One region of the Mesorhizobium sp. M0166 genome, then DNA from elsewhere that is predicted to be linked to it. Evidence: predicted binding sites of a transcription regulator. Region 1 holds the regulator's gene; each other region holds the start of a gene.
What was found. The regulator PhoB, encoded in region 1, activates phosphate uptake and scavenging genes when phosphate is short. The targets are predictions, from matches to a motif close to TGTCATNNANCTGTCAT.
Positions count from the first base shown of each region.

Region 2: the regulator PhoB is predicted to act here: its motif matches at 3,899-3,915, upstream of NKJ46_RS30735 (inorganic phosphate transporter).
Region 3: the regulator PhoB is predicted to act here: its motif matches at 5,313-5,329, upstream of NKJ46_RS21210 (LTA synthase family protein).
Region 4: the regulator PhoB is predicted to act here: its motif matches at 4,228-4,244, upstream of NKJ46_RS09000 (ceramide glucosyltransferase).

Region 1 is NZ_JAMYTD010000016.1:73,149-80,580, reverse strand. It holds partial or broken gene NKJ46_RS18660 (sugar ABC transporter permease) at 1-969, opposite strand, end outside; gene xylF (D-xylose ABC transporter substrate-binding protein) at 1,112-2,152, opposite strand; gene NKJ46_RS18650 (ROK family protein) at 2,439-3,683, shown strand; gene phoB (phosphate regulon transcriptional regulator PhoB) at 3,693-4,382, opposite strand; gene phoU (phosphate signaling complex protein PhoU) at 4,399-5,106, opposite strand; gene pstB (phosphate ABC transporter ATP-binding protein PstB) at 5,139-5,942, opposite strand; gene pstA (phosphate ABC transporter permease PstA) at 5,939-6,790, opposite strand; gene pstC (phosphate ABC transporter permease subunit PstC) at 6,794-7,432, opposite strand, start outside.
Region 2 is NZ_JAMYTD010000050.1:31,565-38,996, reverse strand. It holds gene NKJ46_RS30750 (nuclear transport factor 2 family protein) at 1-305, opposite strand, end outside; gene NKJ46_RS30745 (carbonic anhydrase) at 316-960, opposite strand; gene NKJ46_RS30740 (transporter) at 1,128-2,153, opposite strand; gene NKJ46_RS30735 (inorganic phosphate transporter) at 2,241-3,845, opposite strand; gene NKJ46_RS30730 (TetR/AcrR family transcriptional regulator) at 3,991-4,527, opposite strand; gene NKJ46_RS30725 (efflux RND transporter periplasmic adaptor subunit) at 4,678-5,955, shown strand; gene NKJ46_RS30720 (efflux RND transporter permease subunit) at 5,952-7,432, shown strand, end outside.
Region 3 is NZ_JAMYTD010000020.1:33,463-40,894, forward strand. It holds gene NKJ46_RS21180 (YicC/YloC family endoribonuclease) at 1-186, opposite strand, end outside; gene mltG (endolytic transglycosylase MltG) at 324-1,544, opposite strand; gene fabF (beta-ketoacyl-ACP synthase II) at 1,638-2,900, opposite strand; gene NKJ46_RS21195 (acyl carrier protein) at 2,935-3,171, opposite strand; gene fabG (3-oxoacyl-[acyl-carrier-protein] reductase) at 3,359-4,096, opposite strand; gene fabD (ACP S-malonyltransferase) at 4,157-5,122, opposite strand; gene NKJ46_RS21210 (LTA synthase family protein) at 5,370-7,295, shown strand; gene NKJ46_RS21215 (pilus assembly protein TadG-related protein) at 7,327-7,432, opposite strand, start outside.
Region 4 is NZ_JAMYTD010000005.1:142,821-150,252, forward strand. It holds gene araD1 (AraD1 family protein) at 1-309, shown strand, start outside; gene NKJ46_RS08990 (2'-deoxycytidine 5'-triphosphate deaminase) at 364-1,515, opposite strand; SAM riboswitch at 1,594-1,671, shown strand; gene NKJ46_RS08995 (O-succinylhomoserine sulfhydrylase) at 1,742-2,932, shown strand; gene NKJ46_RS09000 (ceramide glucosyltransferase) at 2,969-4,123, opposite strand; gene apaG (Co2+/Mg2+ efflux facilitator ApaG/CorD) at 4,352-4,744, shown strand; gene NKJ46_RS09010 (Hsp33 family molecular chaperone) at 4,823-5,833, opposite strand; gene argF (ornithine carbamoyltransferase) at 5,996-6,907, opposite strand; gene NKJ46_RS09020 (aspartate aminotransferase family protein) at 6,922-7,432, opposite strand, start outside.

The sequences.
Region 1 (7,432 bases):
GGTTGCCGCCAATGGCAAAGACATAGCGGCCGAAACGGGTGCGTTTGGTGATGAAGGTCATGACGATGCCGACTGCGACAGCGATCAGCACCGGTATGGCGATGCCATGGGCGATGAACAGCCCGCCTTCGGGAGGGTGATGCCGTTCCGCTGGGCGTACTGGCGAACGATGCCGATCGGCCAGGGATAGGAATTGGCGATCCAGACAGCGCCGAGGATGGCGGCACAGGCGACAACACCCAGCAGGGTCTCCGCCCAGACGGGGCGCAGCGGAAATTTGAACCGCTTGCGCTGCGACCGGCCGTTGAGCAGCATGAAGGCGACGCCCACACAGGCGAGAATGCCGACGATCCAGCTTGCGGTTGCGCCGATCGAGCCACGCGGCCCGCCGCCCATGAGCTGGAAGGTGGCGTCGAGCGGCGCGACGGTGCGCCCGCTCGTCATCAACCATGCCATGCCGCGCCAGACCAGCAGGCCGCCCAGCGTCACGATGAAGGCCGGAACCTCGAGATAGGCGATGATAAAGCCCTGGAACGCGCCGATCAGGAGGCCGAGCGCCACGCCGGCAGCCAGCGCGATGATCCATATCCAGGGATTTCCAAGCTGGAACTCCATGACGCGGATGAGGAATTCGGCCTGCGCCACGCCCATCACCATGCCGATCACGCCTTCGACGGAGCCGACCGAAAGATCGATGTTGCGCATCACGATGACCAGCACCATGCCGGTCGCCATGATCGCGACCGAGGAGGTCTGCACCGACAAGTTCCAGAGATTGCGCGGCGTGAGGAAAAGCCCACCCGAGAGTATGTGGATCCCGACCCAGATGACCAGCAGCGCGCCGACCATGCCGAGCATGCGCGTGTCGAGTTCGGTTGCCTTGAGAAATCGGGCAACGATGCCGAGCTCGGATTCACGCGCCCGGTCTGCCGTGCTGTCGACCGGCGTGTTGGAAGTCGTGTCGGTCATCATGTTTCTCCCGCCGGGTTGCCGTCTGCCGCGGATGCCGGAAGCAGCCTAGAAGTTATCCGCCGGAAGCGGAAAAACAACTCTTGTTGAAAAAACGCCGCGGCGAGCGGCCGCGGCGTTCGGACGTCTCGGAAACGTCGGCTCAGTTGCAGACTGCAACAGTGCCCGCCGCCACGCCGGCGCAGACCTCTTCTTTCTTGATCCAGCCGGCGTCGATGACGACGTTGAGGTTATCCTTGGTGATGGCGACCGGGGTCAGGAACAGCGACTTGACGGTATTGCCGCCGGGCGTGGTGAAATCCTTCACGCCGGCAATGTCGGTCATCTGCTTGCCGTCGGCCAGTTGCGAGGCGATCTCGGCGGCGTTCTTGCCGAGCTCGCGCGCATCCTTCCACACCGACACAGTCTGTGTGCCGAGCGCGATGCGGTTCAGCGCGGCGTGGTCGCCGTCCTGGCCCGAGACCGGAACAGATCCAGCCAACCCTTGCGCCGTCAATGCTGCGACGACGCCGCCGGCAGTACCGTCATTGGCCGCGACCACTGCATCGACCTTGTTGTCGTTCGCCGTCAGGAACTGTTCCATGTTTTTCTGGGCGTTGGCCGGCAGCCAGCCGTCGGTATAGGCCTCGCCGACATTCTTGATCTTGCCCCTGTCGATAGCGTCCTTCAGCACTTCCATCGAACCGGCAAACAGGAAATCGGCATTCGGATCGGCACCCGAGCCCTTGATGAAGACGTAGTTGCCTTCCGGCTTCACCTTGAACACTTCGCGGGCCTGCATGCGGCCGACTTCCTTGTTGTCAAAGGTCAGGTAAAAGACGTCCTTGTTCTCGATCAGCCGGTCGTAGCCGACAACCGGAATACCTTCGTCCAGCGCCTTCTGCACGGCCGGCCCGATGGCCGAGGCGTCCTGCGCAAGGATGATCAGTGCGTTGGCGCCCTGCGAGATCAGGCTCTCGACGTCGGTGAGCTGCTTGCCGGGGTTGGACTGCGCGTCGGCGGAAATATACTTGTCGCCGGCGGCCTCGATGGCCGCCTTCATTGCGGCCTCGTCGGTCTTCCAGCGCTCTTCCTGGAAGTTCGACCAGGAAACGCCGATGACCTTGTCTTTAGCCTGCGCCACCGACGCCAGCGCCAGCGTCATGGCGACACCCGCCAGAATGGCGGTCGTGAATTTCTTCATCATATCCTCCCTGCGCCGCGTACGGCGTGACCAATTGGCTCAAAGACCAGCTTAGAAGCTCTAATTTTTTCGAGCCTCGAAAAAATACTGGCCCGATCTCCGGCTGCTGTCAACATCGATTCTGATGGATTTTGATGACTTTGCGAGTTTTTTCGAGCGTCGGAATAAACGATGACAGCGCCACCCGCATCTGACACTATTTGCCTGCATCCGACACTGTTTGTCGGACATTACCGACGGCTTCCGGTTCATGAGCGGCCGCGGCAACCGGGAGGAAAGCAAAACGATGTCGGTCGGAATCCGCCATGACGATTTGCGCCGGCGCAACCGGGCGATGGTGATCTCGGCGGTGCGCCGGGCCGGCCAGCCATCGCGTACTGAGATCGCAGCAACCACCGGCCTCAGCCATTCGACCATATCGGCGATCTCCTCCGACCTGATACGGGAAGGCATCCTCGCCGAGAGCAAGGCAAGCGAGCCCGTTTCGTTGAAACGCGGTCGTCCGCAGGTCGGCCTCGCCCTCAACCCGGAAGCTGCGGCGGTGTTGACCGTGGTGTTGTCGCTGAATTTCCTGTCGGCCGCCATTATCGACTATGCGGGACAGGTGGTCGCCGAGGAACAGCGCCGGCTGGACACGCTGACCATGCCGCGCGACGAACTGATCCGCGAATGCATGGCCATCGTCCGGCGCCGACTTGAGGATCCAGACCTTGACGTCCGCAGTGTCGCCCGCATCGCCCTAGCTATCCAGGGCATTACCGACTCCCCTGCACGCGCCATGCTGTGGTCGCCGATCACGCCGCAGACCGACATTGCCTTTGCCGACATGCTGGAGGACGAATTCGGCATCCCGGCAACGGTGGAGAACGACTGCAATATGATGGCGGTGGCTCTGCGCTGGCGCAAGCCGGACCGCCATCGCGACGACTTCATCGCCATCCTGCTTTCGCATGGCATCGGCATGGGGCTAGTGTTGAAGGGCGAGCTGTTCACCGGCACGCATTCCTCGGGCGGCGAGTTTGGCCACATGATCCATCGTCCAGGCGGCGCGCTCTGCCGTTGCGGACGACGCGGCTGCATCGAGGCCTATGCCGGCAACTACGCCATCTGGCGCAACGCCAGGCAGATGAGCGAAGACAGCGAACCGGTCGCCGACGTCAGCGACGCCGACATGCGCGCCCTGGCGGCCCGGGCGCGCGAGAAAGATGGGCCGGAACGCGAGGCCTACTGCAAGGCCGGCGAAGCGCTGGGTTTCGGTCTCGGCTCGCTGTTCGCGCTGATCGATCCGGCACCGGTCGCGATGGTCGGCGCCAGTGCCGCCGCCTTCGATCTGATCGAGCCGGCCTTGCGCAAGGCAATCGCACAGACCGCCGGCGGCCAGCATTCCGGCTCGATCTCTTTCGACACTGAGCCGAACGAATTGCCGCTGATCCGCGAAGGCTGCGCGATGCGGGCGTTAAGCTTCGTCGACCAGGAGATTTTCGCGCCGGGCGCGCAAATGAGGCCCGGCGTCCGAAAGAACGTCGCCTGACCAGGCGGATCAATCTTCCCTGATCGCATAACCGGCACCGCGGATGGTGCGGATGACATCCGGCATGCGGCCGTTATTGACGGCTTTGCGCAGCCGGCCGACATGGACGTCCACTGTGCGTTCGTCGATGTAGATCGTCTCGCCCCAGACATTATCGAGCAACTGGCTGCGCGAGAAGACGCGGCCCGGATGCCGCATCATAAACTCCAGCAGCCGGAATTCGGTCGGTCCGAGCCTGATCTCGCTCTTCTTGCGATAGACCCTGTGCGATTCGCGATCGAGCACGATGTCGCCGACCTTCAGCACGCTGGACAGCACTTCCGGCTTGGCGCGGCGCAGCAGCGCCTTGACCCTGGCCATGAATTCCGGTGTAGAAAACGGTTTGACCAGATAGTCGTCGGCGCCGGTCGAAAGACCGCGCACCCGGTCGCTCTCCTCGCCGCGCGCGGTCAGCATGATGATCGGCAGCCGCTCGGTTTCGGGGCGCACCCGCAACCGGCGGCAGAGCTCGATGCCGGAAACCGCTGGTATCATCCAGTCGAGCACCAGAAGGTCGGGCACATTCTCCTGCAAACGGATCTCGGCTTCGTCGCCGCGTGTCACCACCTCGACCTGGTAGCCTTCGGATTCGAGATTGTAGCGGAGCAGCACACCCAACGGCTCCTCGTCCTCCACCACCATTACTCGTGGTGCGATCATCAGCTGGGCACCCCCATCATGTCACCGGCGCGGACATTGTCGTTTCGTCCTGCTTCGGACGATTGACCGGCAATTGCTCGCCGGTCAGCACATAATACGCATTTTCGGCGATGTTGGTGACATGGTCGCCGATCCGCTCCAGATTCTTGGCGCAGAACAGCAGGTGCGTGCAAGCGGTGATGTTGCGCGGATCTTCCATCATGTAGGTCAATAGCTCGCGGAACACGGACGTGTATTTGACGTCAATGCGCTCGTCGGCGGCACGCAGCTTGGCCAACGCGGCCGCATCGCCTGCAGCATACTCCTCGATGACGCCCTGCACCTGGATGAGCACCAGCTGCGCCATCGCGTCGATGGAATGCGACAAGTCGCGCGGCGTGACGCTGAGGCCGACCGCACTCACACGCTTGGCGATATTCTTGGCAAGGTCGCCGATGCGTTCGAGGTCGCCGGCCATGCGGATCGCTCCGACCACATGGCGAAGATCGTGGGCCATCGGCTGGCGTTTGGCGATCAGGGTGATGGCGCGGTCGTCCAGTTCGCGTTGACGCGCATCCATGATGGCGTCGTCGGAAACGACGCGTTGCGCCAACACGTTGTCGGAATTCAACAGGGCCTTGGTCGCCCCGCCGACCATCGAACCGGCGAGGTCGGCCATGTCGCGGATCAGCTTGCTGATCTGCTCGAGATCCTCGTCGAAAGAAGCGACTGTGTGTTCGCCCATGGTCCTGTCCTCATATGCATGATCGGAACGGCTCAGCCGAAGCGGCCGGTGATATAATCCTGCGTGCGCTTCTCGCGGGGCGACGTGAAGATCTTCTCGGTCCGGTCGAACTCGACCAGTTCACCGAGATACATGAAGGCGGTCTGGCGCGACACGCGCGCCGCCTGCTGCATGTTGTGGGTGACGATGACGATCGTGTAGTCGGCTTGCAATTCGTCGATCAGTTCCTCGATCTTGGCGGTCGACAATGGGTCGAGTGCGGACGCCGGTTCGTCGAGCAGAATGACTTCCGGCTTCACGGCCACGGTGCGGGCGATACAGAGCCGCTGCTGCTGGCCGCCGGACAGGCTCAAGCCGCTGGCGTTGAGTTTGTCCTTGACCTCGCTCCACAGCGCGGCGCGCTTCAACGCCTGTTCGACGCGGCCGTCCATCTCGGACTTGCCGAGGTTTTCGTAGAGCCTGACGCCGAAGGCGATGTTCTCGTAGATCGACATCGGGAACGGCGTCGGCTTCTGGAACACCATGCCGATCTTGGTCCTGAGGAGGTTGAGATCCTGCGACCGGTCGAGAATGTTTTTGCCGTCGAGCAGCACCTGGCCCTCGGCTGTCTGTTTCGGGTAGAGCTCATAGATGCGGTTGAACACACGCAGCAGCGTCGATTTCCCGCAGCCCGAAGGCCCAATGAAGGCCGTGACGCTGCGCTCGGGCAGCGACAGGCTGATGTCCTTTAGCGCCTTGCTCTGGCCGTAGTAGAAGTTGAGGTTCTTGACCTCGATCTTCGTCTTCTCGGCGACCGTTTCGGTCATCGTCATGTCCGGGGACAACATCTGTGTCATCTGTCCTCTCTGCGTCCGGTAAGGCTGCGGGCGAGGATGCTCAAGCCCAGAACCGTCAGGGTGATTATGAGTGCGCCGGTCCACGCCAGTTGCTGCCATTCCTCGTAAGGGCTGAGAGCGAACTGGAAGATGGTCACCGGCAGGCTGGCCATCGGCGCGTTGATATTGCTGCTCCAGAACTGGTTGTTGAGCGCGGTGAAGAGCAGCGGCGCCGTCTCGCCGGAAATGCGCGCTATCGCCAGCAATATGCCGGTGACGATGCCGGATAATGCGGCGCGGTAGGCGACCGAACGGATCACCACCCAGCGCGGCGCGCCGATCGCGGCACCGGCTTCACGTAATGCGTTCGGCACCAGGTTGAGCATGTCTTCGGTGGTGCGCACGACCACCGGAATGACCAGGATGGCAAGCGCAACGGCGCCGGCAATGGCCGAGAAATGCCCCATTGGCCGCACCATCAACTCATAGACGAACAAGCCGATGATGATCGACGGCGCCGACAACAGGATGTCGTTGATGAAGCGGACGACGGTGGTGATGCGCGAGAAACGTCCATATTCGGCCATGTAGGTTCCCGCCAGCACGCCGATCGGCGTGCCGACGACAACAGCGATGATCGTCATCAGCAGGCTTCCCGCAATGGCATTGAGCAGGCCGCCGGCCTCGCCCGGTGGTGGCGTCATCTCGGTGAAGACCGCAAGCGAAAGCCCGGCCGTGCCCTTATAGACCAGCGCGCCGAGGATGAGCGCCAGCCAGGCAAGCCCGATGCCGGCGGCGACGACGCAAAGCGCCATCATCACCGAATTCCTGGCTTTGCGGCGGCTGTGGAGCGATGAGGATGTCGACATCGGTCAGGCTCCCGTACGGGCGTCGATCCGCATCAGCATATAGCGGGCGGCGGCAAGGATCAGGAAGGTGATGACGAACAGGATCAGGCCGAGCGAAACCAGCGAGGAGGTGTAGAGATCGCCGTCGGCTTCGGTGAATTCATTGGCGATGGTGGCCGAGATGGTCGTGCCCGGCGCGAACAGAGAGGCGCTGATGCGGTGGGCGTTGCCGATGACGAAGGTCACCGCCATGGTCTCGCCGAGCGCCCGGCCGAGGCCAAGCATGACGCCGCCCATGATGCCGATGCGGGTATAGGGAATGACCACGCGCCGGGTCACTTCCCATGTCGTGCAGCCGATGCCGTAGGCCGATTCCTTCAGCACCGCCGGCACCGTATCGAAGACGTCCTTGGTGATCGAGGTGATGAAGGGCAGCACCATGATGGCGAGGATCAGCGCCGAGGTCAGAAGGCCGATGCCGTAAGGAGGGCCGGCGAAAAGGCTGGATAGTCCCGGCACGCCGTGGAAGATGTTGATTATGAAGGGCTGTATCGTCGTCTGCAGGAACGGCGCGAACACGAACAGGCCCCAGATGCCGTAGATGATCGAGGGAATGCCGGCCAATAGCTCGACCGCTATGCCGATCGGGCGCCTGAGCGGGCG
Region 2 (7,432 bases), on a different contig from region 1:
TCATAGCAGGCGATCACAGTGGTGACGCCGCCCTCCGATTTCTCGATCCGGTGTCGGATTTCGGCCCCGGCGACGGCGCCTTGCCACTCGGCGATCGAGGCGATGAATTCCTGCTTGCTTTGCACGACGCCGAGGTCGTCGAGCTTGATGCGGACGTTGTCGGCGAGCAGGTCCGACAATTCGCTGCGGTCGGCGACGAGCAGTGCCGAATACCAGCGGTCGATGATCGCGCTGTCGTCGGCACGGGCGAAATCCGCCGAGCAGAGCAGTGCCGCAGCCGCGAACGCGTCCCGAAGTCGCACCATGCCCAGCCTCCTACTCCGTGTCGGGCCGCTCGAAATCGCCGGTGTCCTTGTTCATCACCCAAAGCTCCCCGGTCGAAATATCGAACCAGGCGCCGTGAAGTGACAGCCGCCCCTTGCCTTCGAGGATCGAAACACAAGGGAAGGTGCGCAGATTGGCAATGGAATAGCGGATCGAGATGCGCTCCAGTGCCGTCTGGCGCTCGGTCGCGGTCATGAAGGTGCTCGACGATACGGTCTCGGCCGCCGGCGCGATCAGGCTCATCCATTTGCCGATGAAATCACCCGGCGACAACGGCGCGGCCGTGGTGTCGAGTGCCGCGCGGATGCCGCCGCAGCGGCCGTGACCCATCACCACGATGTTCTTGACCTTGAGGCTCTGCACGGCAAATTCGAGCGCCGCCGATGTCGAGTGGAACTGATCGTCGGGCGCATAGGGCGGCACCAGATTGCCGACATTGCGCAGCACGAACAACTCGCCTGGCCCGGCATCGAAGATCGCTTCAGGCGCGGCGCGGGAATCGCAGCAGGCGACGATCATCGTTTCCGGTGCCTGGCCCTCCCGCGCCAGCGCGCGATAACGCCCGCTTTCGGTGAGATACCGACCGCTCATGAAGTTGCGGTAGCCGGTGAGAAGATGCTCGGGAAGGTGAGGCATGGGCAGCGATGGGAGCCTTTCCGGGTTAAAGGCACGGTTCAATCCCGAAAGGCTCTAGCGCATCGGCCCGAAAATCGGAACCGATTTTCGGAGGGCGGGATGGCGTGGTTTCGACGTGCCAGCCCGTACTTTGCATACGGGTGAACGAACGGCGCCATTAATCGGCCTCAGAACCGCAGATTGGCGCCGGCGCGCAGCAGAAGCCAGTAGAACAGGCCGGTCGCGCCAACCGCCAGCAGCATCGCCAGGAAGAAGCCGCTAGGACTCTCGGCAAATGGCAGTCCGCCCGTGTTCATGCCGAAAATGCCGACGATCAGCGTTCCCGGCAAAAGCAGCGCGCTCATCACCGCCAGCGCCTTGAGGCTGCGGTTCGATTCGTCGGCAAGCTCAGCCGCAAGCTCCTCCTGCAGCAGCCTTGCCCGGTCGTTGATCATGACGACCTCGCGGTCGAGCCGTTCAAGGCGCGCAGCAAGCCGGCGCAAAACTTCATGTGCGCCGGCGGAAAGGTTCCAGACGGAACGGTCTTCATCCTGGAAAAGGGCCGCCAGGGCCGAGATCGGCCGATGCAGGGATACGGCAAGGCGGCGCACATCCTTCAGCTGCCGTCTTTCGTCGGCAAGCCGCTCGGTCACGAGATGATCCTCGACCGCATCCAGCCGCTTCGTCGCCGCGGCGAGCCGCAGGCTGGTGGTCTTGCAAAAAGCCATGACCAGCGTTTCGAACAGTTCGAATGCCGTGGCCGGCCGCAGCCCCGCGGCAAGGGCAGTGTGCACTTCCTCCACCGCCGCCAGCGGATGCCGGCGGCCGGTGACCAGCAGCCGCTCCGAGACCGCAAAATGCAATCTGCCGATGGTCGTCGACTGATGAGCGATCTCGCCATGCAGGTCGGCCGAAATGCCGTGGACGACGCCATTCTCATGCGCCAGCACCAGGCTGTCCTCATGTCCTTCGAGGATTGCATGAGCCGACGCCGGCAGCGCGCAGGCGTGGCTGACCCAGGAATGGGCGCGCCGGTCGACAAGGTCGACATGCAGCCAGACCCAGCCGTCCGCTGAGGCTAGCGCGGCCTCTATGTCTCGGGGCGCCAGCGGTTCGGGAGCTTTGCCGGGAGCGGCATGATAGGCCCAGACCAGCCCAGGAGTATGGTGCTGATCGTCCGCGGCAAGCAATGTCAGATGCGATGCGTCATTCATGGCCGCCGCCGAAACAATGCACGTTCAGGTGATCCGGGCGGCGCCGGGGCCGGCGCCGCGACATTCTGGTCAAAACCCTGCCCCCGCTCAGAACACCTGGCGGAAGATGACGAACAACACGAAGGCAAGACAGATGGAGGCCGGAAGGGTCAGTATCCAGGCCATCAGCATGTTGCGCACCGTCGACCATTGCAGGCCCGAACCATTCGCCGCCATGGTGCCGGCAACGCCCGAGGACAGCACATGGGTGGTCGAGACCGGCAGGCCGAGATAGTCGGCCGATGCGATCGTCGCCATCGCGACAAGCTCGGCGGACGCACCCTGACCATAGGTCAGATGGCTTTTGCCGATCTTCTCGCCGACAGTGACGACTATGCGCTTCCAGCCGACCATGGTGCCGAGGCCGAGCGCAAGCGCGATGGCGACCTTGACCCAGAGCGGGATGAACTTCGTCGCGTTGTCGACCGCCTTATGATAGGTCGTCACCGCCTTCAGGTCGTCTGCCTCCATCGGCAGCAGCTTCTTCTTGTCTATCAGCTTCAGCGCTTCACCAATAAGATAGATGTTGTTGCGGGCGTTGCTGACCAGCGTTGTCGGCAGCTTTTCCACGGACGGATAGGGCGACAACATGGCGCTGGTGTCGTGGATGAAGCTCTGCAGGGCAGGCGTGGTCTCGTCCTTCCATGTCTTGGTGCGAACGGCGTCACCGACCACGGTCGCCGCGTCGGTCACGGCGACGCTGGGCTTGACGTATTTGCCGAGTACCGTTTCGACCTGCGTCGCCGCGGACTTGTAAGCTTCGAGATAGTTCACGTCCGGTGTGCGGTTGAGCGCGAAGGCGGTCGGCACCACGCCGATCAGGATGAGCATGATGAGGCCCATGCCCTTTTGCCCGTCATTGGAGCCGTGGGCAAAGCTGACGCCGGTGCAGGTAAAGATAAGCAGCGCGCGGATCCACAGTGGCGGCGGCGCGCTCGACTTGGGCGCCTCGTAGAGCTCGCGGTTCCTGACCAGCAGCTTCATCAGCAGAAGCAGCAGCGCGGCCAGGCCGAATCCGACCAGCGGCGAGATCAGAAGCGACAGGCCGACATTGGATGCCTGTGACCAGTCGACGCCGCTGGTGACGGAGCCGGCCGGGGCCATGAACTGGTTGGCGAGACCGACGCCGATGATCGAACCGATCAGCGTGTGCGAGCTCGAGGCAGGCAGGCCGAGATACCAGGTTCCGAGGTTCCACATGATCGCTGCGACCAGCAGCGCGAAGACCATGGCTAGCCCCGCGCTCGACCCGACCTGAAGGATCAACTCGACCGGCAGCAGCGAAATGATGCCGAAGGCGACCGCCCCGCTGGCGGTAAGCACGCCGAGGAAGTTGAAGAAGCCGGACCACATCACCGCAAGCTCGGCCGGCATGGAATGCGTGTAGATCACGGTTGCCACCGCATTGGCGGTGTCGTGGAAACCGTTGACGAATTCGAAGCCGAGCGCGATCAGCAGCGCCAGCCCAAGCAGGATCCACGGCACCGCGACGGTGCTGGTCAGGTCCTGGCTGAGCGCGTAGCCGACATAGGCAAGGCTGCCCAGAATGATGGTGGCAAAGGCCGGCAGAAACCATTTGCCGGTGCCGTTTGGCCGGTCAAGCGGATGCTCCGGCCTTGGAATTCCTGCCTCGCTTGAAACAATATCGACCATATCCCACTCCTCCTGCGTTGCAGCAAAGAATGGGAGGACGCTATGTCGGTACAATGAAGCCTGTGTGACGGCAGGCACTTTGGGTTGACGCAAACGGGCGATCGAAGCGACCGAGGCAACTGAACCCGGCCGGCGCATTCCTGGACTATTCCGCTATCTCCAGCAGCGTCGATATCAGCAGCCGGCGCTCTTCGGCGGAGAGAATGTCCGAGCCGAACAGGTTCATGCTGCGAAGCCCTTCGATGGCGAGATAGCAGACCAGCAGCGCCCTGAGGTTAGGAGTCTCCCCCTTCAGCTGCTGGAACAGCTGCCGCCTGAACGATTTTATCGGCGTCAGGAAATCGGGATCCTCGGCAATCGCCGAAAAAATCCAGGACGCCGACGGTTTCGACTCCTCCGCATGCTCGGCCGAAAGCCTGATATAGGCCGCAAGCGGGCTCTCTCCGCTGACGCCGTTGGTGCGGGCGGCCTCAAGCGCCTGCTGGAACGCACTGAGGTAATCCTCCACCAGCGCCTGCATCAATTTCGCCTTGGTCGGGAAATTGTAGAGAAGACCACCCTTCGACACGCCGGCACGGCTGGCGACCGCATCCAGCGACAGGCTGCCAGGACCCGTCTCGCGCGCCACGGCGGCGGCGGCGGCGAGAATTTTCTCGCGCGAATTTGCTCTGCGGGCCTTCATCAAGCGTTCCCCATTCATTAGCTTAGGCGGAATTGACAAGACCGTCCAGACGGTACAGTAAGATCGCCGTCATTTGAAATTGGGACCAGTCACAGGTATGTGTTCCGGTCGTCCGACCGTTATGCTGGGCCATGGCCGAGGGAACTGTTCGTGATCAAGCGCTTCATCATCGCCTTCATTCTGCTCGTGCTGGTGTGCGGCGGCATCGTCGGCTTCAACCTGTTTCGCGACAATGCGATCAAACAGTTCTTCGCCACCATGAAGCCGCCGGCCACGACCGTGTCGACGGTCATCGTCAAACCGATGTCCTGGACGCCCGGCATCGAGGCGATCGGCACTGTCAGTGCCGTGCGCGGTGTCGACCTCACGGTCGAAACCGCCGGCATCGTCAAGGACATCCTGTTCCATGCCAATCAGAAAGTCGCCGCCAACGCCGTGCTGCTGCAGCTCGACGATGAAGTCGAGCGAGCCGATCTCGTGGCGTCGAAGGCGCAAGCCACATCCGACCAGACGACGCTGATGCGCGCTCTCGAGCTGCAGAAGCGTGGGGTCGGTACCGACGCTACGCTCGACACGGCACAGGCAGCGGCATCGGTCTCCGCTGCGCAGGTAAACAAGCTGCAAGCGGTGCTCGACCAAAAGCAGTTGACGGCGCCCTTCAAGGGCACCGTCGGTATTCCGAAAATCGACCTTGGGCAGTATCTCACACCCGGCACCGCCGTCGTGACCTTGCAGGACATGGATACGATGCGTGTCGATTTCACCGTGCCGGAGCAGCAGCTTCCGCAGCTGAAGATCGGACAGACGGTACGGCTCGGCGTCGGCGGCGACGACATGCCGTTCGCCGGCAGCATCCGCGGTATCGATCCGAAGATCGACCCGACCAGCCGGCTGGTGACGGTGAGGGCGGAGGTCGGCAATCCGGAAGGCAAGCTGACACCCGGTCAGTTCGTCCAGGTGCGCGTCGAACTGCCCGAGGAGAACAACGTGCTGGCGCTGCCGCAGACGGCGCTGACTTCCAGCCTGTACGGTGACTTCGTCTTCGTGGTGCGCCCGGCCAAATCCGGCGAAGCCAACGGGGCGGCTCCCGAGGCGAAGCCGGAGGAAAAGTCGGCTGCAGATGCTGCCAAGCCCGCAGCCGAAGCACCCGCGGCAAAACCCGAAGAAAAGCCGGCCGCTACCCCAGCCAAACCGGCAGCGGAAGCCAAACCGGCAGCGGAAGAACAGAAGCCACAGCTCGTGCTCGCCCAGGTGTTCGTCAAGCCAGGCCGCCACAACGCCGGCCTGGTCGAGATCCTGGAGGGTATCGAGCCCGGCGACGAAGTCGTTACCGCCGGCCAGAACCGGCTCTCCAACGGCATGTCCGTTGCCGTCGACAACACGATCGATCCGAGCAAGCCAGGGAACCAGCAGGCAGCCCAGCAATGAGCTTTTCCGACCTCTTCATCCGCCGCCCGGTCCTTTCGACCGTGCTTGCCTGCATGATCCTGCTTCTGGGTTTTCAGGGCATCTTCAACCTTTCGATCCGCCAGTATCCAGAGGTTGAAGAAACGGCCATCACGATCACCACGGCCTATCCCGGCGCCAGCGCCGACCTGATCCAGGGGTTCATTTCCGCGCCGATCGCGCGTGCCGTCGCTTCGACCGAAAACATCGATTATGTCACGTCGTCGAGCCGGCCGTCCTCCAGCACCGTGACGGTGCAGATGAAGCTCGGCTCCGACCCCGACGTCGCGCTGAACGAAGTCTTGTCGAAGGTTCAGAGCGTTCGCGGCGATCTGCCGGACGAAACCAAAGACCCGGTGATCGTCAAGGGCACCGGCCAGCAGTTCGCGATGATGTACATCTCGATGCAGAACCCGAACATGACGCCGGAACAGCTCACCGAATATATCGAGCGTGTCGTGCGGCCGCGTATCTCGACGGTCGAAGGTGTTGCCGACGTGCAGATTTTCGGCGCCGCCGAATATTCGATGCGTGTCTGGATCGACCCGATCAAACTGGCGGCGCGCGGCGTGACGGCGGCGGAAGTGCTGACGGCCATCAACGAATCGAATTTCCTCTCCGCGCCCGGCGATACCGAAAACAAATATGTGGCTTCCTCGATCACGGTTCGCTCGACCCTGCAGACGCCGGAGGCTTTCGCTGCCCTTCCGCTCCGCTCGAAAGACGGCAATGTGGTGAGACTGCGCGACGTGGCCCGCGTCGAGCTCGCCGCGGTGAGCACCGACACCAGGGTCACCTTCAACGGCAAGCCCGGCATCTTTCTCGCCATCTTTCCGACGCCGGCCGCCAATCCGCTGACCACCGCGGCGGCGATCCACAAGATCGTGCCGACCATCCAGGAGACGCTGCCGCTCGGCATGACGATCGAGATCGTCTATGATTCGACCGAGCAGATCAGCGCGTCGATCGAGGAGGTGTTCAAGACCATCGGCGAGGCGGTCGCCATCGTCATCGTCGTCATCCTGCTCTTCCTCGGCTCGTTCCGCTCGGTGCTGATGCCGATCGTGACCATTCCGCTGTCGCTGATCGGCGTCTGTTTCCTGCTGTTTTCTTTGGGTTATTCGATCAACCTCTTATCCTTGCTGGCCATGGTGCTGGCGATCGGACTGGTTGTTGACGATGCCATCGTGGTGGTGGAAAACATCCACCGCCACATGGAGGAAGACGGTTTGTCGCCGATGCAGGCGGCCTTCAATGGCATGCGGGAGATCTCGTCCGCCGTCGTCGCCATGACGATAACGCTGGCCGCGGTGTTCGCGCCGCTGGCCTTCACCGGCGGTCTGACAGGCGCACTGTTTCGCGAATTCGCGGTGACGCTTGCCGGCTCGGTGGTGCTTTCGGGTGTCGTCGCCCTCACCATCACGCCGATGATGTCGGCACGTATCCTGAGGTCCGGCTC
Region 3 (7,432 bases), on a different contig from region 1:
ATTGCCGCGCGCAAAACGCTTTTGTACCGTCTGCCGGACGGCCGGCTCCAGCCGGTCGAAACCTTGCGGCAGCCGCAGCCTGACCTCGACGCTTTTGCCGTTGACGGACTTGGCTTCCCAGGCAATCGAAGTGCCGTCGTGTTCGGCGACACTGCGCGCAAAACCGGTCATGCTCTGCAAGTTCATGTAGCCGTGCGTCCCTTTGCCGAATGCCCCCCAAGCCGGAGCGATTTCTCCGGACAGGATCACGTGAATTTCAATGCCATAGCAGCCCTTGCACATCCACCCGGACATGCACAGGGCCAACCTGATGGCGTCCGGCCCTACTGGGCGGCGGTGGCGCCCCCATCGTCAACGATGGCTCCCGCCGGCGTGTCGGCTCCGGTATTGGTTGCCCCGGCCTTGGCGGCGTCTTGCGCCTGCTTTTTCAGTAGTGCCCGGTAGCGAGCGACATTCTCGTTATGCTCATCGAGAGTCGAGGCAAAGACGTGCCCGCCGCTGCCGTCGGCGACGAAGTAAAGGTCGCTGGTTTTCGACGGATTGGCGACGGCCTCCAGCGCCGCACGGCCGGGATTGGCGATCGGCGTCGGCGGCAAGCCGTTGATCAGATAGGTGTTGTAGGGCGTCGGCTTCTGGATGTCCGACTGATAGATCGGGCGGTCGATGGGTTTGCCCTTGCCGCCGAACAGGCCGTAGATGATGGTTGGATCCGACTGCAGCCGCATACCCTTGGCCAGCCGGTTGAGGAAGACGGCGGCTACACGCGAGCGTTCATCGCCCTTGCCGGTCTCCTTCTCGACGATCGAGGCCAGGGTGACAAAATCCTCAACGTTGGCGATCGGCAGATCCGGTGCTCGGCGCTGCCAGACTTCGTCGACCAGCTTCTTCTGGTCGGCCAGAAGCTTGTCGACCATCTGCTGGCGTGTTGCGCCGCGGGTGAAGCGCAACGTGTCGGTGGCGAGGCTGCCCTCAGGTGGAGTGGTCGACGGCATATCGCCGGTCAGCGCGTCCTGCTCGGCGATTCGTTGCAGCGCCTGCGCGACCGTCAGCCCCTCGGGGATAGTCAGCGAATACATCACCGACTTGCCGCTCTTCAGCAGTTCCATGATATCGTGCATCGACGCCTGCGGCTTGATCTCGTATTCGCCGGCCTTCAGGGCGGAATCATTGCCGAAGGCGCGTACGCCAAGGCGGAAAATACGGGCGTCGCTGATCAGCCCTCGCCGCTCAAGCTGGTCGGCGATCTCCTGGACGCCGCTATTCGGCTTGACCAGGAAAGTGTCGCCATTGGCCGACGGGCCGGGCTCGTTGAACTCCTGCTTGCCGAAATACAGCGCGACGCCTGCCGCCAGAACCATCAGCATCACCGAAGAGATGACGAAGTTCATGAACACGACGAACTGGCTGCGCGAGGCACGCGAGCGCTTCGGCGGCGGCGTGCCGGCCTCGGGCCGCAACGCCTCGCTGGCCGTCTTCGGCACGATCGGGCCGGGCGTTGCTGCCCGTTGCCCGAACTCCCCGTTATCGGCCGGATTTGTGTTCATAGCGCCCTACCATTTGATCTTGCGACGAATCCCCTCGGGCAGAGTAGGGGCGAATATGGCAAAATTGACGGCAGACGCAAACCGGCAGAGCGGTCAGCCATTGTAGCGCTGGAAGACGAGCGAGGCGTTGGTGCCCCCGAAGCCGAAGGAGTTGGACAGCGCCACGTCGATCTGCCGCGCTCGCGGCTTGTGCGGCACCAGGTCGATCGCCGTTTCGCGCTCCGGATTGTCAAGATTGATGGTCGGCGGCGCGATGTTGTCGCGAATGGCGAGGATCGAAAAGATCGCCTCGGCAGCGCCCGCCGCGCCCAGCAGGTGGCCAATCGACGATTTGGTCGACGACATCGATATCTTCGAGGCGGCGTTGCCGACCAGCCGCTCGACGGCGCCGAGTTCGATCGTGTCGGCCATGGTCGAGGTGCCGTGCGCGTTGATGTAGTCGACATCGGCCGGCGTCAGCTTCGCCCGGTTCAGCGCCGCGGTCATGCAACGGAAAGCGCCGTCGCCATCCTCGGCAGGCGCGGTGATGTGATAGGCGTCACCGGTCAGACCGTAGCCGGTGACCTCGGCATAGATCTTGGCGCCGCGGGCCTTGGCGTGTTCGAGTTCCTCGAGCACGACAACACCGGCGCCCTCTCCCATGACGAAGCCGTCGCGATCGCGATCATAGGGGCGTGAGGCCGTTTGCGGCGCGTCGTTGCGCTCGGTGGAGAGCGCGCGGCAAGCGGCGAACCCGGCGATCGAGAGCCTCGTCACCGGCGCTTCGGCGCCGCCCGCGACCATAACGTCGGCATCGCCCCAGATGATCAGCCGGGCGGCATCGCCGATGGCATGCGCACCGGTCGAGCAAGCGGTGACGACGGCATGGTTGGGGCCTTTCAGCCCATGCCGGATCGAGACCTGACCGGAGACGAGGTTGATGATCTGGCCGGGAATGAAGAACGGGCTGATGCGGCGCGGACCGCGTTCCTTGAGGATCATCGCATTCTCGGCGATGCCTTCGATGCCGCCGATGCCCGAACCGATCAGCACGCCAGTGGCGCACTGTTCCTCATGCGTCTTCGGCTGCCAGCCGGAATCCTTGAGTGCCTCGTCGGCGGCCGCGATCCCGTACAGGATGAAGTCGCCGATCTTGCGCAGTTCCTTCGGCTCGAGAACGGCTTCAGGATTGAAAGTGGCATTGGAGCCGTCACCGCGCGGAATGACGTGGGCGACCTTGCAGGCAAGGTCTTCCACCTCGAATTCGGTGATGCGCTTGGCTGCGCTGCGGCCGGTCAGAAGCTCCTTCCAGCTGTGCTCGAAGCCCATGCCGAACGGCGAAAGCAGCCCAAGGCCCGTGACGACGACACGCCTCATCGCAGGTCCTCCCCGGTGATGACTGCAAATAGCGTCAGGCGGAGGCCTTGTCGATGTATTTCACCGCATCGCCAACAGTCAGGATGGTCTCGGCCGCATCGTCCGGGATTTCGACACCGAACTCTTCTTCGAACGCCATGACAAGTTCGACCGTGTCGAGGCTGTCCGCGCCCAGATCATCGATGAAGCTCGCCTGCTCCGTCACCTTGTCGGCATCGACGCCAAGGTGCTCGATGACGATCTTCTTGACGCGCTCTGCGGTGTCACTCATTTGGGCATCCTCGTCTTTGGGTTGTCTGTCTTCGTTAGCGGGCGGAATGCCGCTAATCAAGCTGAAAGATGGTCCTGCCGGAAACGCAGCGGAACAGGACCGGTTTTTGCCCGAACCGCCGGGTTGCGGGCGGCATTACACGAAAAATCCCGTGCATCCAAGATGGAATGAAGCGTTTTCCCAAGTGTTAGATCATGGCCATGCCGCCATTGACATGAATGGTCTGGCCAGTGACGTAGGCTGCCTCGTTGGAAGCTAGGTAGGCGACGGCAGAGGCGACTTCGGCGCCCGTGCCCATGCGCCGGGTCGGGATCGCCGCCATGATCGCCTCCTTCTGCTTGTCGTTGAGCTTGGCAGTCATCGCCGATTCGATGAAGCCCGGGGCGACGCAGTTGACGGTGACATTGCGGGTGGCGATCTCCTGCGCCAGCGATTTTGAAAAGCCGATCATACCGGCTTTGGAGGCGCAATAATTGGTCTGGCCGGGATTGCCGGTGACGCCGACCACTGAGGTGATGTTGATGATGCGGCCGTGGCGGCGCCGCATCATCGGATGGGTAAGCTCGCGAGTCAGCCGGAACACGGCGGTCAAGTTGACCTCGAGCACGCTATCCCAGTCGGCATCAGCCATGCGTACGAACAACCCGTCCTTGGTGATGCCGGCATTGTTGACGAGGATGTCGACGCCTTCGAGATCGGCCTCCGCCTTCTGGCCGAGTGCCTTGACGTCGTCACGATTGGAAAGATCGGCCGGGAAAAGCTTGACCCGGTCGCCCAGTTCGGCGGCCAGCGCCTCCAGTTTCTCGATACGTGTGCCGTGCAGGCCGACGATGGCGCCCTGGGCATGCAGCACGCGGGCGATCGCCTCGCCGATGCCTCCCGATGCGCCGGTGACGAGCGCCTTGCGGCCGGTCAATTCGAACATTCTTGCCTCCTGATCTGAGCGAACACCCTTCGCATGGAGCGGGGTCAAATCGCCAGTTGATTATGCAAGCGCCGCCAGCGCCGCCTCGACATCCGCCGCGGATCCGATGGCAGCGGTGGCAATATCGCGGTTGATGCGGCGAGCCAGCCCCGACAACACCTTGCCGGCGCCCACTTCGTAAAGTGTGCCGACGCCGTTGCTGCCGAACCACTCCACCGTTTCGCGCCAGCGCACGCGCCCGACCACCTGTTCGACGAGGCGGCGGGCAATCTCGTCGGGATCGCTCGTCGGGGTCACCGTAACATTAGAGACCAGCGGCACGGCGGGCGCACTCTTAGTCACGGCCGCCAGCGCCTCCCGCATGATCTCGGCCGCAGGCTTCATCAATGCCGAATGGAAGGGCGCCGAGACCTGCAGCATCAGCGCCCGCTTGGCGCCCTTCTCCGTGCATAGCTTCGCCGCCAGTTCGACCGCCGGCCTGGCGCCGGAGATCACCAGCTGGCCGCCGCCATTGTCATTGGCGATCTGGCAAACCAAGGCTTGTGCGGGATCTTTAGCCGCGCCTTGAGCGGCCTCTGCGCAAGCGGCCTCGACGTCGGCCTGTTCCAGCCCGATGATCGCCGCCATGGCGCCCTCGCCGGCCGGTACAGCCGCCTGCATGGCATTGCCGCGGATACGCAACAGCCGGGCGGCGTCGGCGACCGAAACGAAACCGGCGGCCGCAAGTGCCGAATATTCACCGAGCGAGTGGCCGGCGACATAGGTGACCTTGCCGTCCAGGGAGAAGCCGCGCGCCTCCAGCGCCCGGACTGCGGCAAGTGACACCGCCATCAGCGCCGGCTGGGCATTGGCGGTCAGCGTCAGCGTCTCATCCGGGCCTTCCCAGATCAGCTGCGATAGTTTTTCGCCGAGCGCGTCGTCGACTTCCTCGAAGATCCGCCGCGATTCCACAAAAGTATCGGCGAGGTCCTTGCCCATGCCGACAGCCTGGCTGCCCTGCCCCGGAAAGGTGAATGCGATGGCCATCGTCGGCTCCCAGCTGCTGGTTCTCGTTGCCTGTGGCGCAAGGCGTGCGGCCAAGTCAAGTCCAACCTTGACCGCACAATGTCGGCCGAGTGCCTGTTTCGGCAGGCTTTTTGGCGATCACTCATGATGAAAACCGCTCACGATTTGTTTGCTGGCTCTTCTTATTTCCGCCGCAGACGCTAGGCTTTGCGTGACAGTTCGATGACAATCGAGTGACGCTTTTGTTGCGGGCCGGGGAACTATTGAAGTGGCAAAGACCAAGCAGAGCGCAGCCGAGGCGGCGCCACAATTTCTTGAAGGCGATCCGTCGACCGGCTATCTGCCGGCGCGCAGATGGCCTGTCATCCGCTATGGCCTTATCAGCTTGCTGGCTGCGGCCATCCTGGTGTTTGCCATCGAACTGATCGTGCGCGGCAACTTTGCCGGCACCATTGATTTCTTTCTGCAGCCTTTCAAACCCGGCTGGACCACGATCATCATTTTTGCGCTGATCCTCATCGGCCTCGACGCCGTGCTCGGCCGCAGCCATCAGAGCCTGATGATCGTCGCGCCGCTGACATTGTCGCTGGCGTTCGTCGGCCACCAGAAGTCGCTCTATCTCGGCGATCCGCTCTATCCGACCGATTTCCTCTATTCCCGGCAGATCGTGGCACTGATGCCGCTCCTGGTACGCGATCGCCCGGGAACCGCCATTGCCCTGGCGATCGGCATTGTCGGCGGGCTGTCGCTGCTCGTCTATGGCTGGCGGCTATGGCGCCGCCGCGTTCCGGCACTCAGCCACAAGGGCCGCCTTGCCCGGCTGACGCTGACGGTGCCGCTGATCGCCTTCTTCGTCTCCATCATGGACTATGCCACTTTCTCGTGGACGCGCGACCGGCTGCAGATCATCCCGATCATGTGGGACCAGAAGGAAAACTATGCCTCAAACGGTTTTGCGCTCGCCTTCGCGCTGAACGTCCCGATGGCCCACGTCTCGGCGCCGCCCGGCTATTCCGACAAGGCGATCGAAGCGATAGGCAAACCGCAGGTAACGGCCTCGGTACCCGCCGAGAAGCCCGACATCATCGTCGTCATGAGCGAATCCTTCTGGGATCCGACCAAGCTGCCCGGCGTCACCATCACACCCGACCCTATCCCCAATGTGCGGGCACTGCGCACGGGCTACATGTTCTCGCCCGAATTCGGCGGCATGACGGCCAACATCGAGTTCGAGGCCCTGACCGGCTTTTCCAACGCCTTCCTGCCGGCGGGCAGCATTCCCTACCAGCAATATGTGCGGACACCGACCCCCTCGCTGGCGACCTTCCTGAAAAGTCAGGGCTACCGCGCGCGTGCCATCCATCCCGGAACCAACTGGTTCTGGAACCGGGGAGCCGTCTATGCCGATTTCGGCTTCAACGACTTCAAGTCCGAGGAGACGTTGCCGCCCATGCAAAAACGCGGACCGCTCGCGTCGGACGCAGCTATGACGGACGAGATCATCCACGAGGCTGATACTAGCGCCGAGCCGGTCTTCTTTTTCGCCGTCAGCCTGCAGAACCACGGACCATATGAGCCGTATCGCTATAACAATCCGACCCACAAGGTGCAGGCGCCGATCAGCCAATGGGCGCGTGAATCGCTGTTGAGCTATGCCGAAGGCTCTTCCGACGCGGACCGCGGCCTCGAGCGGCTGATCGAATGGGCGAAGAAACGCGAGCGGCCGACCGTCATTGCCTTCTTCGGCGACCATCTGCCGCCACTTGGGCCGGTCTACGTCGAGACCGGCTTCCTGAAGGACAATGTCGCGCCGCGCAAGGAGGCGGCCGACCAGATGCTGCTGCACCACCAGACGCCGTTGATCGTCTGGTCGAACCGCGGCGGCCCGGCCGAGGATCTAGGCGCCGTCAGCCCGGCCTTTCTGCCCTACCATATCCTCAAGACGGCCGGCATCAGTCATCCCTATTACACCGGCTTCCTCGGCCAGTTGCGGGATCGCTACCGCGTTATCGATCGCAATTTGCTTTTGGCACCGGGGGGCGACGCCACCCCCGATTGGTCGCGTCAGAAAGAGATCGATCCGGCGATCCGCGACTTCCGTCTGCTGCAATACGACATGATGTTCGGCAAGCGCCATGCGGCGCCCGATTTTTTCCCTGAAACCACAGGCAAAGTGGCTGCACACACGAGTTGAGCAGTGGCGGCGGGAGAGCGGCCGACGTCGTTCAGTTCGTCAAGTGCAGTTGCGAAATCGAGCTTCCGATCTTCAAGAAGACGCTTTCGAGCTGACTGACGTCGTTGGTCGGGTAATAGTCCGACGGCGACGATGCG
Region 4 (7,432 bases), on a different contig from region 1:
GATATCCGCGGCGCTTCACGTATCCTGCGCGACGGCAAGCTGCTTTGGGAAAAGCCGTTCCTGTCGGGCGAGGCGAACATGTCGCACACCATTGGCAATCTCGAGCATCACCACTTCAAATACTCGGCCTTCCGCCAGCCGGGCGACGTGCATGTGCACATGTTCGGCACGGCGACGCTGTCCTTCGCCGACGGCGTCAGGACCGAGGCCGGCGACGTGTTCGAAATCGAGGCCCCTGATTTCGGCCTGCCTCTGCGCAACCCGCTTGAAATCGAGCAGCCGGTGAAGGTCGCGGTGAAGGCGCTTTGAGGCGTCGATGACAGCGTGATCTCCCCCCTCGTGGGGGAGATGGCAGTTCCAACCTCAGCGCGCGGCGCGGAAATGCTTGGACAGTTTCAGGCCCTGCGCCTGATAGTTCGAGCCGAGGTCTGTGCCGTAGAGCGCTTGCGGCCGTTTCAGCATGTGCTCGTAGATCAGCCGTCCGACGATCTGGCCGTGGTCGAGGATGAACGGCACTTCGTGGCTGCGTACCTCGAGCACCGCCCGGCTGCCGGTGCCGCCTGACGCCGAATGACCGAAACCCGGGTCGAAGAAACCCGCATAATGGACGCGGAACTCGCCGACCAGCGGATCGAAGGGCGTCATTTCGGCGGCGTAGAGCGGCGGCACATGCACCGCCTCGCGCGACACCAGAATATAGAATTCGTCCGGATCGAGCACCAGTTCGCCGGCGCCGCTCTTGTAGAGCGGCTCCCAGAAATCGACTACATCCTGCGCGGCGCGCTTGTCGACGTCGACCAGGCCGGTGTGGTGCTTGCCGCGATAGCCGACCAGCCCATCCTTGTCGCCGTCGAGGTCGATCGACAGCGCGATGCCGCCGCCTGAGATGTTGGGCGGTTCAGTGGCGACCAGCATCTCGGCGCGGTGCAGTTCGTGCAGGTCGCTTTCCGACAAGAGCGCATTGCCGGTGCGGAACCTGATCTGCGACAGCCGCGAGCCGGTGCGAACGACAATCGGGAAGGTGCGCGGGCTGACCTCCAGATAGAGCGGACCTTCATAGCCGGCGGCGATCTTGTCGAACTCGTGGCCACGGTCGGTCATCACCCGAGTGAAGATATCGAGCCGTCCGGTCGAGCTTTTCGGGTTGGCGGAGGCGGAAATATGCGCGGGCAGCGCCAGGCTTTCGAGCAGCGGCACGATGTAGACGCAGCCGGTTTCCAGCACGGCACCTTCGGCGAGGTTGATCTCGTGCAGCTTCAGCCGGTCGAGCTTGTCGACAACCCTGTGGTCCGGGCCGGGCAAGAAGGAAGCACGCACCCGCCAAGCCTTGTCGCCGAGCCTGAGGTCAAGGCTGGCCGGCTGGATCTGATCGGCATCGAGCGTGCGCGGCGATTTTAGCGCGCCCGTCTGGAACAGCGCGGAAATATCCTGATCGGGAAGAATGCCTGTCTGCCGCAAGGGTCTGGCTCCGTTCGAACGCCGGGCGAGGTCTTGTTCTGTCGCAGGTCCGACCATGGACGCCTTTGGCACCTGCTTGGTACAACCCTCTTAATCATGCCGGCAATTGACGCAAGCGTGGCGCGGGTCTAAAGCTCGTTATCCCGTGGTGATTTGGCCGGTCGGCTTGCAGCCACGTTAAACAAGTCGCTAAAGGACCGTCGGGCCGCAAGGCCATATGGACCGGTTGCGACTTTCGCGACCGGTTTTTTGTTGTTTGGACCAATTTTGGTGTTTGGATAGAATGATGACCAAGAAGCGCGACTGGAAGCCTCAGACCGCACTCGTGCATGCCGGGACGCTGCGTTCCAGCTTCGGCGAGACCTCCGAGGCGATGTATCTCACCCAAGGGTATGTCTACGAGACGGCGCAAGCGGCGGAAGCCCGCTTCAAGGGCGAGGAGCCAGGCTTCATCTATTCGCGTTATGCCAATCCGACCGTCGACATGTTTGAAAAACGCATGTGCGCACTGGAAGGAGCCGAGGACGCGCGCGCCACTGCATCCGGCATGGCGGCGGTGACGGCAGCATTGCTGTGCAGCGCCAAGGCTGGCGACCATATCGTGGCGGCGCGCGCACTGTTCGGCTCCTGCCGCTGGGTGATCGAGACGCTGGCGCCGAAATACGGCATCGAGGCAACGCTGGTCGACGGCACAGACATCGCCAATTGGCAAAAGGCGGTCAAGCCGAACACCAAACTGTTCTTCCTGGAAAGCCCGACCAATCCGACGCTGGAGGTGGTCGACATCGCCGCCGTCGCGGCACTTGCCAATTCGATCGGCGCCAGGCTGATCGTCGACAATGTCTTCGCCACGCCCTTGCAGCAGAAACCCCTGCAGCTCGGCGCCCACATCGTCGTCTACTCCGCGACCAAGCATATTGATGGCCAAGGGCGCTGCCTTGGCGGCATCGTTCTGTCGGACAAGAAGTGGATCGACGAGAACCTGCATGACTATTTCCGCCACACCGGCCCCAGCCTCTCGCCCTTCAATGCCTGGACGCTGCTGAAAGGCCTGGAGACGCTGCCGCTGCGCGTACGCCAGCAGACGGAAAGTGCCGGCCGCATCGCGGATTTCCTCGCCGAGCGCCCGCAAATCGCCCGCGTCATCTATCCCGGTCGCGCCGACCACCCGCAAGCGGCCGTGGTCAAGAAGCAGATGTCGGGCGGCTCGACGCTGATCTGCCTGGATGTGAAGGGCGGCAAGCAGGCGGCCTTTGCCTTCCAGAACGCACTCGAAATCGTGCTCATTTCCAACAATCTCGGCGACGCCAAGAGCCTGATCACCCATCCGGCGACGACGACGCACAAGAACTTGACCGATGAGGCCCGCGCCGAGCTCGGCATCGGACCGGGCACGCTCAGGCTGTCAGTCGGCCTTGAGGACGCCGACGATCTGCTCGAAGACATCCAGCAGGCGCTGAGAGTTGCCGGATAAGGGCTGGACGAACAGAGGCGAGCGGGGACGCGCCGATCAGGCGCCGGACGGGGTCTGTTCCAGCTCCGCGACGGCCTTGCTCTGGATAGTCATCACATTGCCTCGCCAATCGACGGCGCCGCTCAGCCATCCGCGCGCCCAAATGGCGGGAAGCATCAGGTCTCGCGCCATCATCGCCGGGATCGTGCGCAGCGACAGGTGCCATCCCTTGGCCGAGGCCAAGGCGCATTCCGGCAGGTAGGCCGCGACCAGCACGGCGGTGGCGGTGGCCGGCAGGCTGACGCCGGCGTCAGCCGCGGCAACCAGCGCAAGCACCAGCGGCGGTGCCGCGCCGATCAGGATTTCGGGGGCAAAGAACAGTGCAAAGGTGACGCGGCGCAGCCGCGCCCAGCGCGCCTGCCGCGACCAGATCTCGCCAAGCGTGCGCCGGCCGAGCGGCTGTTCGAAGGGCGAGGCGACAAGATTGACCCGCAGTCCGAGCCGGTTGACCAGCTTGGTCGCGGCGGCGTCCTCGGCGATCTCGGCAGCAAGCGCGCGGATGCCACCATTGGCGTCGAGCATGGGCTTGTTCCACAACATGCTCTTGCCCTGGGCGAAGCCGAGGCCGAGCGCCGCTCCAGCGTACTGCCAGCGCGCCTGCAGCGTGTTGAGAAAGGCGCATTCTACCTCCCCCCAGAAGCCGTCCGGCCGCGAGCCGATCGGCGTCGAGCAGACGAGGCCGGTGTCGTGCCGCCACGCCGCCATCAGGTGCTGGACGTAATCGCTCGGCATAAGCACGTTGGAATCGGCAAGGATGACCCAGCGATAATGCGCCGCCTCCCAACCCTTCACACAATTATTGAGTTTCGGATTGCCGCTGATGCGGTCGTCACCGACTAAAAGGCGGGCGCGAATAGCTGGAAAGCGCGCCATTGCGGCGGTGATCGGCTCGACCACCGGGTCGTCGGCATGGGCGACGCAGAAGATGAGTTCGTAGCGCGGCCAGTCGAGGGAGAAGGCGCGCTCCAGCGTCTCTTCGGCAAACGGCTCGACGCCGCGCGCCGGGATGACGATCGATACCGGCGGCGCGTTGGCCGCGGGCGGTGCAATCCTGGCTGGTCGCTTTAGCTTCAGCAAGGCTAACAGGATGCTGGCGAGATTTGAAAGAAGGAGGGCTATGGAAAGGAGAGCGGCTGCGAATGTCGGTTCCATCGAGATCTGGTCACTCCAGAAATGCTGGCCGCATGACGGCCGTTTTCAACAAATCGACAAAACGCTGAGTCGCCCGGCACAAGCCTGCACACCATCATTGTCATGTGTCACTCAAATGACATTGTTTTTCGGCACCTGCGCTTGAGATCGGGCAAGAAGATGCCGCGCATCGTTGACCAAACTGCGCTGAGCATCGAAAGTTCCATCTACATTGCTTTGGAGCAGTTTATGTACAGCGCCGTCACCCGCAACATCGAAGTGCAGGTCAGGCCGTTCTATCTGGAGGATCACTCCGACCCGCCACAAAACCGCTATGTCTGGGGCTACCAGGTGACCATCGACAATCAGTCGGACGACTTCGTGCAGCTTCTGTCGCGCTACTGGCACATTACCGACGGCACCGGCAAGGTCGAGGAAGTGCGCGGCCCCGGGGTCGTCGGCGAGCAACCTGGACTCAACCCCGGCGACAGCTATCAGTATACGTCTGGATGCCCGCTCTCGACCCCGTCCGGCATCATGGTCGGGCACTACACAATGCGCAACAAACGGGGTGAGACCTTCGACGTCGCCATCCCCGCCTTCTCGCTCGATTTGCCGGGCACGCGGCGCACCGTCAATTGACGTTCACTTGGATTCCTCTCCCCGCCTTGCGGGGGCGAGGAAATCCAAGTTCTGCGAAGGCAGCCGCACTGATGCTCGTTATTGAGCCGCTTCAAATTCCGCCGGATCGAAGTCATATTGTTTCGAACAGAATTCGCAGGCCACGTGAATGCTGCCATCCTCGGTGCTGTCCCTGATCTCCTCGGCGGAAAAGCCTTCGAGGATGCCCTGGATCTTCTCCCTCGAGCATGAGCACTGGTCGGCGACCGGCACCCCGCCGAAGACGCGGACGCCATGCTCGTGGAAAAGCCGGTAAAGCAGCCGTTCGGCGCCGATCGTCGGATCGATCAGCTCGGTCGGTTCAATAGTACCAAGCAGCGCCAGCAGCTCCTGCCAGGAATTGTCGGCCGGGTCGTGGATTTCCTCACGCGGATCGCCGTCGCCACCGGGAAAGTCGGGGACGCGCATGCGCTCCGCCGACTGCGGCAGGAATTGTGCCAGCAAGCCACCGGCCCGCCATTGCTCGCGGGCACCGCCGACGCCGGGCGTCAGAAGCTTGGCAACCGAAAGCCGGAGGTCGGTCGGAATCTGCTCCGACTGGCGGAAATAGGTGCGTGCGGCATCTTCCAGCGTGACGCCGTCGAGCTGGACGATGCCCTGGTAGCGTTGCGTGTGGGCGCCCTGGTCGATGGTCAGCGCCAGGACGCCGCTGCCGAGCAGCGTCTGCGGTGACGTCTCGCCGGCAGAAGTCAAAGCCTGCAGCCGGTCGGCATCGAAGCGGGCATAAGCGCGCAGCGCGTGCGGCGTGGAGAAATCCGCGACCAGCATGTCGACCGGCCCGTCGGTGCGGGTCTGCAGAATGAACTTGCCCTCGAACTTCAGCGAAGTTCCGAGCAATACCGTCAGCACACAGGCTTCGGCCAGGAGGCGGGCGACCGGCTCGGGATAGTCGTGGCGGCTGAGAATAGCGTCGAGCATCGGCCCGAGCTGGACGGTGCGGCCGCGCACGTCGAGCGGGCCGACCTCGAACGGCACGACATGGTCGTCGCCGGCGTAGCCGAATTCGCCGAGCTTGGGTTTATGTTCAGCCAATTGATGAGTTTCCAACATGACAAAGCTCCGGGGCGCGGCGATGCCGCCCTCCGGGGCGCATGCGACGAGACGCGCTCGATTTGCGTGATGCGCCTGAGATAGGCACCACCCACTCCCGGATCAAGGCGGCCCGGATCAACGCGGCGCAGATCAGGCCAGCCCGGATCAAGGCGGCCCTTATCAAGCGCCCAGGCACCAGGCCAAGACCGCCTTCTGGGCATGGAGCCGGTTCTCCGCCTCATCGAACACCACAGAATGCGGTCCGTCGATGACCTCGTCGGTAACCTCCTCACCGCGATGCGCCGGCAGACAGTGCATGAACAGCGCGTCAGGCTTGGCTTTCGCCATCAGTGCCGCATTGACCTGGTAGGGTAGGAAGACATTGTGGCCGCGGGCACGGTGCTCCTGGCCCATCGACACCCAGCAGTCGGTGACGATGCAATCGGCCTCGTGAACGGCCTCCTCGGGCGAACGGGTGAATTTCAGCTTGCCGCCATTGGCTTTCGACCAGTCGACATGCTTCTGGGCCGGTTCGCTGCCCTCGGGCACGGCGATGTTCAGCTTGAAGCGGAAGCGCGCAGATGCCTCCAGCAGCGAATGCAGCACGTTGTTGCCGTCGCCGGTCCAGGCGATCGTCTTGCCGGCCACCGGACCACGGTGCTCTTCGAAGGTCATGATGTCGGCCATCAGCTGGCAGGGATGGGTCTCGTCGGTCAGCCCGTTGATGACGGGAACCGTAGCGTTTTCCGTCAGTTCCAGCAGCCGGTCATGCGAGGTGGTGCGGATCATGATGGCATCGACATAGCGTGACAGCACCTTGGCCGTGTCGGCAATGGTCTCCGAGCGGCCAAGCTGCATCTCGGTGCCGGTCAGCATGATCGTCTCGCCACCCAACTGCCGCATGCCGACGTCGAACGACACGCGCGTCCGCGTCGACGGCTTGTCGAAGATCATCGCCAGCACCTTGCCTTCGAGCGGCTTGCTGCGTTCGCCGGCCTTGAGCCTTGCCTTTCGCACAGCTGCGTCGTCGAGCATGAAACGCAGATCGCCTTCGGAAACGGCGGAAAGATCGGTGAAATGGCGAAGGGACATCAGGAATTCCAGGATTACTTCGCTGCGGCAGCGACGATGGCATCCGCCAGGCTCTTGGCGCCGGCACGAATGCGCTCGAGCGCTTCGTGGATCTCGGCGTCGGTGACGGTGAGAGGCGGCAGCAGGCGGATAACGTTGTCGCCGGCCGGAACCGTCAAGAGATGCTGGTCACGCAGTGCCACCGTGACTTTGGTGTTGGGCATCGCGCATTTAAGCCCGAGCATCAGGCCGGTGCCCCTGATGCTTTCGATAACATCCGGAAATTCGTCGGCGACGCCTGCAAGCCCCTGCTTCAACAGCAGTGCCTTGCGCTGGACGTCCTCGAGAAAGCCGTCCTCCAGCACCACGTCGAGCACGGCGTTGCCGACCGCCATCGCCAGCGGATTGCCGCCGAAGGTGGTGCCGTGCACGCCGGCGGTCATGCCGACCGCTGCCTCGTCGGTGGCGAGGCAGGCACCCATCGGGAAGCCGCCGCCGATGCCCTTGGCCACCGCCATGAGGTCGGGGGTTACACCCGCCCACTCA